Candidatus Microthrix parvicella Bio17-1: one gene and its partner. The protein of the gene in region 2 interacts with the protein of the main gene of each other region in a pairwise test. Links are inferred from orthologs where the notes say so. Each region holds a gene or a part of one and is shown on either strand. Other genes may lie near its edges.

Region 1 (3,943 bases), on a different replicon or contig from region 2:
ATCCCCCCATCCCGATCGTGATCGACCGCGCCCCCGCATCCAGCGCAGCCCCGATCAACTCGCCCACACCCGTGGTGTCGGCCGACAGCGGATCGTTTGCCTCCGCACCACCTGCGATCTCCAAACCGGCGGCCTCGGCCATTTCCAACACGGCCCGACGGCGGACAAACCGCCACTTGGCCTCAACGGGGTCTCCCAGCGGCCCGGTGACCGTCGTGGTGCGGTTGGGGCCACCCAGCACGTGAAGGAATCCTTCGCCGCCATCACTCATGGGCACGCGCACCGCATCCCAACCCCGACGCTCGACCGCAACCGCCATCGCATCGGCCGCCTGGGCTGCGCTCAACGAGCCGCGGAACTTGTCCGGGGCGAGGACCACGCGCACCAGGTCAGGCTCAGCCGGGCATTTCGACTCAGCCGGCCACCGTGGTTGCGGCCCCGCCTGCGCCGGCACCCGGGTTGTCGGGCGTGAACCCGTCGCCGAGCACCACGATCACCTGTGCGTTCTTCCCTTCATCCTCGATCGCCACTTCCGGGGGACGGGGCTCGACCGTGGTGGCGGGCAGACCGATGACCTTGGCCACCGCCTTGGCATCCGCCTCAAACTTGCCTTCGTAGAACACCTTCGTCGGTTGATTCTTGTCACCGTCGAGCGCCGCCACCTTGGCGTAACCGGCACCCTTCAGCTTTTCGGTGATCGTCCCGGCTGCACCCGGCACCCCGGAGGCATTGGCCACCGTGACCTGCAGGTCTGCGGCTGGAACGGCGGTGGTCGGAGCCGCCGCCGTCGTTGTGGTCGCCGCCTTCTGGCCACCTCCAGCGGCCGCAGTGGTGGTTGTCGCCGAATGCAGGTCGGGCGATGCGGTCACCTGCCCGGTTCCGGGGTTCTTCCAGATCAGCAGCGCGCCGATGATCACCGCGACCGCCACCAAGGTGATGCCCCGGGCAGCATTGGCCTGCGGGGGTCGGGGGGATCGTGATCGTGTTGGTTCGGTCATGGTGTGGTTCCGCAGTCGACCCGAAAAGAACTCTCCGGGTTATTCCGCACACGTTGGTGAGACGGATCGTTGATCAGGACAGTAGCGGCCCTCGCGACCCAAGTTGGTGACCCTTACCCGCCGGCGGTGGAGCCACCCTCCGCGATGGATCGACGTCGGGTGATCTCGTAGACGGCGACCGCCACGGCAGCCCCCACATTCAACGAGTCGAGGCTGCCCCGCAATGGGAGCGACACCACCTCATCGCAGCGACGGGCCACCAGCCTGGAGAGCCCCTTGCCCTCGGCACCGGCAACCAGACAAATCGGCTGGGTGGCGACGGTGAGGTCGTAGATCGAGGTGGGCCCCGCGCCGTCCAGGCCCACCACCCACACTCCCGAAGATCGCAACGACTCGAGCGCGGCGGGCAGGCCACCGACCAACGCCATCGGCAAATGTTCGATGGCACCGGCAGCGGTCTTTGATACCGAAGCGGTGACATGCGCCGCCCGGTGGCGGGGCAGAATCACGCCGTCCACACCTGCGCACTCTGCGGTGCGCAACATCGCGCCCAGGTTGCGCGGGTCGGTCACCGAATCCAACGCCAACAAAAACGGGGTACCGGCGCCGATGCCGGTGGCGCCCCCACGGCCACCCAAGGCCAGCAACTCCTCCAACTCCAACGGTTTCAGCTCGGCAGCCAGGGCCACCACGCCCTGGCTCGACTCGGTGAAGCTGCGCCGATCGAGCGCCTTGCGCCCGAGTTCGGTCACGGTCACCCGCTGTTCCCGAGCGAGCTGTCGGATGTCGTCGATGACCGGCGCCGGATCGAGGTCCTCCGCCAGGAGCACCTCGCGAACCTTCCGGGTACCGGCCAGCAGCAGTTCGCGGACCGCCTGGCGACCCTCCACCTGATCGCCGCCCAGTCCATAACGGGAACCCGCCGAACTGGTGCGACCCCGACGGTCGCTCGGGCCTCCCGGGCCCGCTGATCCTCTCGGCCCGGCCGGCGCCCGACCAGGCGCAGCGCGCCGAGAGGACGGTGCGGCACCGCGGGGCGCCTTACCTCGAGCACCTTTGCCGCGTGAATCCTGACCACCGCGTTCCGGCGGTCCCGAGCCGCGGCCCGACGTCCGGCCGCGCGCTCCGGCACCACCCTTTGGTACGCCCTTCCCGCGGGGCCGGCCGCCGCTGTTGCCCTTGTATCCGCCCCTACTCATCGGCGCGCAACCAGTGCACTCGCCAGGGCCACGATCGCCTCGCCGGAGCCCAACGCCCCGACACCTTCCGCCCGGCGCCCCTTCACCGATACCGGGGCACCCACCACCTCGCTCAGCCGAGCCACCATCTCGTCCCGGTGTGGCGCCAGCTTGGGTCGCTCAGCAATCACCGAACAGTCGACATTGACCGCACTCCAACCTGCATCGGCCAGCTTGCCCACCACCTCGGCCAGCAACACCATCGAGTCTGCATTCGCGTGACTTGGGTCGGTGTCGGGGAAGTGCGAGCCCAGGTCCCCCAACCCGACTGCGCCCAAGAGCGCTTCGGCGACGGCATGGGCAACCGGGTCGCCATCGCTGTGGGCCACCAGGCCGGGCGTGTCGGGGATCCTCACTCCGCCCAGCACGCAGTGGCGATCGGGATCGTCGGAGAACCGGTGGATGTCAAAACCATTGCCCACCCGCAGATCGGGCACCGGTGTGCGTTCTTCATCGGCCATGACACCATCCTCGCCGGTGTGGTCCCCGCTGCGTTCATTGGGGTCGGTCCGGCGCCGTTCGGCGAGCTGCGCCTTGGCCACCCACAGGTCCGAAGGATCGGTCACCTTGAGGTTGGTCGGATCGCCGTCCACGACAACCACCCGGTGTCCGGCCGCCTCGATCAACGAAGCGTCGTCGGTGGCCTCCGGCGACGAGGCATGCACGCTGCGCAACAGGTTGGCCTGGAATCCCTGAGGTGTTTGGACGGCCACCAACCCGGCACGGTCAACGGGGGCCCCGTCGATCGATCGCAGCGTGTCGGTGACCGCCACGCCCGGCAAGGCGCCGGCGGCCCCGTCCGGCCTTGACACCGCATCGATCACCCGACGCACCAGTTGCATGTCGGCCAACGGCCGGGCTCCGTCGTGCACCAGGATCACCTCAGCGGAGGCGGGCAAGGCGGCGAGGCCGGCCCGAACCGACTCGGACCGTGTCGCTCCCCCGGCCACCACCCGGTCTACATCGGGAAGCGGTGGAAGGTCGGCGAGCCGCTCGGCCGGCACCACCACCACCACACCATTGCTCAGCTGGGCCACCGAGTCGACGGCCCAGGCCAGCAGCGGCCGACCCATCAGCTCGGCAAACTGTTTGGCTCCGCCAAAGCGACGGCCCGAGCCGGCCGCCACCACAATCGACCACACTTCAGGTGACCGCACTTCAGGTGGCTCCGCCTCGGGCGGCGCCACGCCGGGGGTCGAAACCCCTGTGCCCCCACCCTGTGGGCCATGTGCGTCGCTGCCCTTCAGGTCCGGCCTCACGTCGCGGCTCGACCGCGAACAGTTGGGTGCATTGGCCCACGGTACCGCCCCCCAAAAATTGCCTGCCCTTCAACACCGGTGTGACCATCGGCATCCCAGGGTTAGGATACCGAGGTGGAACGTTCCAAGCTTTCCGAAGTCACCCTGTTTGCGGCACTGACCGACGCCGAGCTCGATCGGGTGATCGAGGCCTCATCAGATCTCGACCTGGTACGCGGCGACGTGTTGTTCAAGGAGGACGAGGCAGCAGACGCACTGTTCGTTGTTGAGTCCGGCCGGGTTGCCATCGGCAACCGCTCCATCGACGGCCGCGAGTCGATGGTCGCCCTCATGGAGTCCGGCGACCTGTTTGGCGAAATGAGCCTGTTCGACGGCACCGGCCGCTCCGCCGACGCCCGTGCGCTCGAACCCTCGATGGTGCTCTCAGTTCCCTTTCAACCGCTGCGGG
Region 2 (5,150 bases):
GCGATGGCCGGTCACCTGTTTGGGTATGAGGCGGCGCTGGCGATCGATGCACAGGCGGGCATTTTGCGGGAGGCACGGGTAGTGGTCGAGGGGGCGTTGGCCGAGGGCGCAGACGCCGGTGAGCTGTTAACCCGGCTGAACGACGAACTGGCCCAAAGCGCCGCCACCTGGTTCTCGGCGCTCCGGGCCGGTGAGCTGAACGGTCACCTCGAGGCCTCAACCGCTCATCGCGTTGCAACGGCATTTCGTTTTGCGCTGGGCACGTCGCCGCTGGACGCCTACCAGGTGGAGCAAGGCAGGATCGGCACCCCGGCGGTGGTGGTCGACGACCTGACGGCAGCGTTGAACGACGCCATCGACGAGCTGACCCGCCCGATCGACGCCATCAAGCATCAGGCCAAGACCGTCACCGTCGGCATCAGCCGCAGCGACGAGTCCGTGCTGGAGATCCCGCTGGTGAAGGAACTCTTCGCTGCCGGGGCCAACCGGGACCGCATCAGCTACCGCACCCTGCGAACGCTGGCCGACCTGTCGCCTGCGGTGCTCGATGTACGTGGTTTTGTGCGATACGACGTGACCGACGGCGACAGCGATGCCCCCACCGCCACCGTGCTGGACAAGGGCGGGGTCGCCGCTGCACTGACCTCCCGCCTGGAACGTGACCCCCGCTTGCGGGGCACCAAGCACCTGGTGGCCCGCGAACAGGAGTTGCTGGTGACTCGCGGTCGCACCGATGGGCGAACCGTCATCATCATTCCCCAACTGAAGGACGGCATCACCACCGGCCTGGTGCTGTTGCACGTCGAGCTGGCCGATCGGCTGGCATTCTCCACCGCTCGCAGCGTGTTGCAGGGCTATCGCCGTCGCTATCAGGGGCTGAGCGACGCGGTCACCGAGACCGAGGAGCACTTCCGAGACGACCTCCTGGGCGAGCAACGCGTGATCGACCTCCTGGCCTTGCCGGTGCTGGAGCTGGCCGAGCGTTGGCGCAGCGCCCCGGCGTCGGGCTAGCCGGGCGCGGTTCCATGAGCCCGATCCACTGGTTGGCCTCCAACGGTCCGATGCCGGAGCGCCCCAACTTCGCGGACGTCGCAGACCCAACCGAGGCTCAAGCGGGGCTTCACCTGGCCGCCGATGTGCGGTTCAGCGGAGGGCTGCCGGACGGGGAAGGGCCATCGGCAGCCAGGCCGTCCAACGCGGTGGCGGTGGGGATCGACTCGGTGGATGTGCCCCGGTTGGACGCCGTGCTCAAGCGGACCCCCGCGATGCGAGAGCGGTGTTTCACCTCGACCGAGTTGGTCGATGCTGCAACCGGCGGGGATGAGATCGGGCACCTGGGCATTTGCTTTGCGGCAAAGGAGGCGGTGGCCAAAGCGTTGGGATGTGGCATCGGCCCGGTGGGATTCCATGATGTAGAGCTGGTGCGGGGCCCAACGGGAGCTCCGGAGCTCCGGGTCGGCGGAGCTGCGGCTCCACTGGCCGATGCAGCGGGCATCGGCGGATGGTTGGTCTCGGCCACCCACACTGCCACGGTGGCCCAAACCATCGTGATCGCCGTGAGCGCCGCCGGCTGAGCCATCGATTGCGCCACTTCCCCTGACGGTCCGGGGTGGAGTGGCAAACTCTGGGAGTGGAACCGGTACTCACCCCCGACGAGATGGCCGCCGTCGACGCGGCGGCGTCTGAGCGGATGGGCGATCTGGTGCAGCGGGCCGGGGGCGCTGTGGCCCGCTCGGCGCTGGGATTGCTTGGCGGTGGGTACGGGCGGCGGGCGCACGTGGTCGCAGGGCCGGGCAACAACGGCGCTGACGGGCGGGTGGCCGCCGAGCTGCTGCGTCGCCGCGGGGTAAGGGTCAGCATCGGTGACCACGCCGATTCGATCCCAGCCGATGCGGCACTTGATCTGGTGATCGATGCAGCATTCGGCACCGGCCTCAGTCGGCCCTACGCGCCCCCGGACCTGCCGGGCGATGTTCCGGTGCTGGCAGTGGACATCCCGTCCGGCCTCGATGGCCGAACCGGCGGTTTTTGCGGCGCACCGTGGCGCGCAACGGCGACCATCACCTTCGCTGCGCTGAAGAGCGGCCTGTTGTTGGGCCACGGGCCGGAGTTCTGCGGCCGGGTCGAGGTGGCGGACATCGGCCTGAGCGTCGAGGCTGAGGTTGGCACGGGTGATCACCTGACACGGGCGTTGATCACCAACGGGGACGTGGGCCGATGCTGGCCCCGCCGGGCGGCTGACGCCCACAAGTGGATGAGCGCGGTGTGGATCATCGGCGGCGCTCCGGGAATGACGGGGGCTGCTGCGCTGACGGCGGAAGCGGCGGGTCGGGCGGGGGCGGGGTACGTGTTGGTCAGCGCCCCACCGACTGTGGGGTCGCGTTCCAGCACCGACGATGGTCGGGATGTGGCGGGCGGTCACCTGCCCGGCGCACCGCTTCCTGTGGAGACGGTGGTGCGTTCGTTGGCGGCCACCGGTGGTGTTGATGGCTGGCCGCACACGGTCGCCGACGAGCAGCGGGTGGGGGCGTTGGTGATCGGCAACGGTCTGGGCTGCGGGACGCACGTACTCGACGGAGTTGTTCGGTTGCTGGCGCTGAGCGACGCTGCGGTGGTGTTGGACGCTGATGCATTGGGCGCGGGTGGAGCCCGGCTGCTCGATGCATGCGCACATCGACGTGCCACCACCGTGCTCACCCCACACGACGGTGAATATGAGGCACTGATGGGCGAGGCGCCCGGGGACGACAGGTTGGCAGCGGCGGCCAGGCTGGCCGAACGGTCCGGGGCGATCGCGTTGCTGAAGGGTCCCACCACCGTGGTCGCCGCACCGGATGGTCGGGTGCGCCTGAGTAGTGCCGGCGACCAGCGCCTGGCCACCGCCGGCACCGGTGACGTACTGGCCGGGGTCATCGGAGCGGCGTTGGCGCTGGGGGAGGGCGACGCGTTGACCACGGTGGCCGTGGCCGCGCACGTCCATGGCACGGCGGCGATGGGCGGTCCGGCGACCGGGTTTCGAGCGGGCGACCTGCCCAAGCTCGTGGGTGCGGCCCTGGACGACCTGGTCCGATGACGCGTCAGAGCCGCCTCGAGGTTGACCTGGCAGCGATCGCTCAAAATGCGACCGTGTTGGCCGGGTTGGCGGGTCGAGCAGGGTTGTGCGCCGTCGTGAAGGCAAATGGGTACGGCCATGGAGCGGTGCCGGTCGCGCGGGCTGCCGTGGCCGGGGGTGCGGTCATGCTGGGCGTCGCCACCGTCGAGGAGGGCATCGAACTGCGTACCGCCGGCATCTCGGCTCCCATCCTGGTGCTTGGTCCGCAGCCCGCAGATTCGATCCGGGATGCCGTTGCGTACCGGTTGGAGCTGATGGTCACGTCACCGAGCGAGATGGAGGCTGTAGCCGCCGCTCACTGCGGTGCAGCATCGGCCACCAGAGTGCACTTGATGGTGGACACCGGCATGCGCCGTGTTGGGGTCGAGCCTGAAGACCTGGTGGATCTCCACGCGCGGGCGTTGACGCTCGACGGGGTGGACCCCGTTGCCGTCGCCACCCACTTTGCCTGCGCCGACGCGCCTGATGATCCGACCACGGATCGCCAGTTGGTCCGATTCCGCGCTGCGTTGGCTGCCTTGGACGCCGTCTCGGCCGGGCCGCACCTGATTCACGCGGCCAACTCGGCGGGCGCCATCACGCGCCCCGATGCCCGCTTCGATCTGGTCCGCTGCGGGATCTCGCTGTATGGGTTGGAACCATCCCCGCAATTGGAGCACCACGATGCGGTCCGACGGCTGCGCCCAGCCTTGCGGATGGTCAGCGCCGTCAGCTTTGTGAAACGGGTCCCGGCCGATCAGGGGGTGAACTACGGACACCGGTTCGTGACCGGACGTCCCAGCACCCTGGCCACAGTGCCGGTCGGCTACGGCGACGGTGTGCCACGCAATCTGGGGCTCGCCGGTGGTGAGGCGCTGGTCGGTGGCTTTCGTCGCCCCATCGTGGGTGTGGTCACCATGGATCAGTTGGTGCTGGACTGCACCGACGGCCCAGCGGTCGAGGTCGGTGACGAGGTGGTGTTCCTTGGCTCCCAGCCGCGCAGGGGCGAGGTCGGCCGGGCCGAGAGCCATGGCGGTGACGCAGCGGTTGGGCCAGGGGAGTGGGCACGCATTCTCGACACGATCAACTATGAGATCGTCACCCGGCTGGGAGCCCGGCTTCCCCGCCATCACCTCGGAACCTTCGAAGACGCAGCACTAGCCTGAGCTCGTGGCAGCACGACACTCCGCAGCGGAGGACGAACGGTTGACCCGATCTCGCCACCGTCTGTCCACCAGGTCGGCCGGAGGAACGCAGGCGGTGGCGGCGGCGCTGGCCGGCTGGGTTGAGGCGGGCGACGTGGTGGTGCTCACCGGCGACCTCGGTGCCGGCAAAACCACGTTTACTCAAGGTTTGGTTCGGGCGCTGGGGGTGTCGGAGCCGGTGACCAGTCCCACGTTCACCATCGCATCTCATTATCACGGGGTGCGGTTGGGATCAGACCAAACTCAGGCTCTGGTGGTAAATCACCTGGATGTCTACCGCCTGGGATCGTTGGATGAGGCCGAGGCGCTTGGTCTGGACGAGATGCTCGATGGCGATGCGCTCACCTTGATCGAATGGGGCGAGATGATCGAACCGTTGCTGCCGTGCACGCGGCTGATCGTAAAGCTGGAGTTGGTGCCGTTCGATGAGCCCCCGGTCGCGCCGTCTGCCGACGTGCAGCACGTGCCTGATGAGGTTTCCGCCAACCGAAGGGTCGTCGAGGTGGCAACCGAGGGACATGGTGCGGCGCGCCGAGAGCGCCTGGCTGACGCACTGATCGAGGCGGTCGGCCACATTGACGTCGAGCGGGATCGTGACGACCGATGCTGATCCTGGGCATCGAGACTGCGACCGATCGAGTGGGTGCTGCTCTGGTGGACCACGTCGGAGTCCTGGCGGAAACCCACCTGTTGGGAGGGCGCCGCCATGCTGAAGCGCTTGGTCCGACCATCGAATTTCTTATGGCGCAGGCCGATCGGCGACCCCAGGACCTTGCGGCGATTGCTGTCGATGTGGGTCCGGGGCTGTTCACCGGACTTCGGGTGGGGCTTGCGCACGGAAAGGCCATGGCCCA

Evidence for each region. Proteins that work in one complex are often made in the same cells at the same time.
Region 1: the proteins of MPARV_RS0106570 (region 2) and rlmB interact in binary tests that used the Escherichia coli proteins (3 or more experiments, as listed by UniProt). The link is inferred for Candidatus Microthrix parvicella Bio17-1 from one-to-one orthologs.

Annotation. Positions count from the first base shown.
Region 1 is NZ_AMPG01000003.1:439,202-443,144, reverse strand. The notes cover bases 1-2,803. They hold rlmB (23S rRNA (guanosine(2251)-2'-O)-methyltransferase RlmB), read right to left. Parts: upstream 1,889-2,803; coding sequence 1,112-1,888; downstream 1-1,111. Other genes in these bases: ispF (2-C-methyl-D-erythritol 2,4-cyclodiphosphate synthase), read right to left, coding at 2,194-2,803; MPARV_RS0115385 (LytR C-terminal domain-containing protein), read right to left, coding at 414-998; MPARV_RS0115390 (glycerate kinase family protein), read right to left, coding at 1-385. In the rest of the region: more of ispF, read right to left, coding at 2,804-3,495; MPARV_RS0115370 (Crp/Fnr family transcriptional regulator), read left to right, coding at 3,610-3,943. UniProt on the Escherichia coli protein: Specifically methylates the ribose of guanosine 2251 in 23S rRNA.
Region 2 is NZ_AMPG01000001.1:1,340,820-1,345,969, reverse strand. Bases 982-3,851 are described here. They hold MPARV_RS0106570 (NAD(P)H-hydrate epimerase), read left to right. Parts: upstream 982-1,630; coding sequence 1,631-3,073; downstream 3,074-3,851. Other genes in these bases: alr (alanine racemase), read left to right, coding at 3,070-3,851; MPARV_RS0106575 (holo-ACP synthase), read left to right, coding at 1,026-1,574; MPARV_RS0106580 (SIS domain-containing protein), read left to right, coding at 982-1,011. Outside these bases: more of MPARV_RS0106580, read left to right, coding at 1-981; more of alr, read left to right, coding at 3,852-4,257; tRNA (adenosine(37)-N6)-threonylcarbamoyltransferase complex ATPase subunit type 1 TsaE, read left to right, coding at 4,262-4,906; tRNA (adenosine(37)-N6)-threonylcarbamoyltransferase complex dimerization subunit type 1 TsaB, read left to right, coding at 4,900-5,150. UniProt on the Escherichia coli protein: Bifunctional enzyme that catalyzes the epimerization of the S- and R-forms of NAD(P)HX and the dehydration of the S-form of NAD(P)HX at the expense of ADP, which is converted to AMP.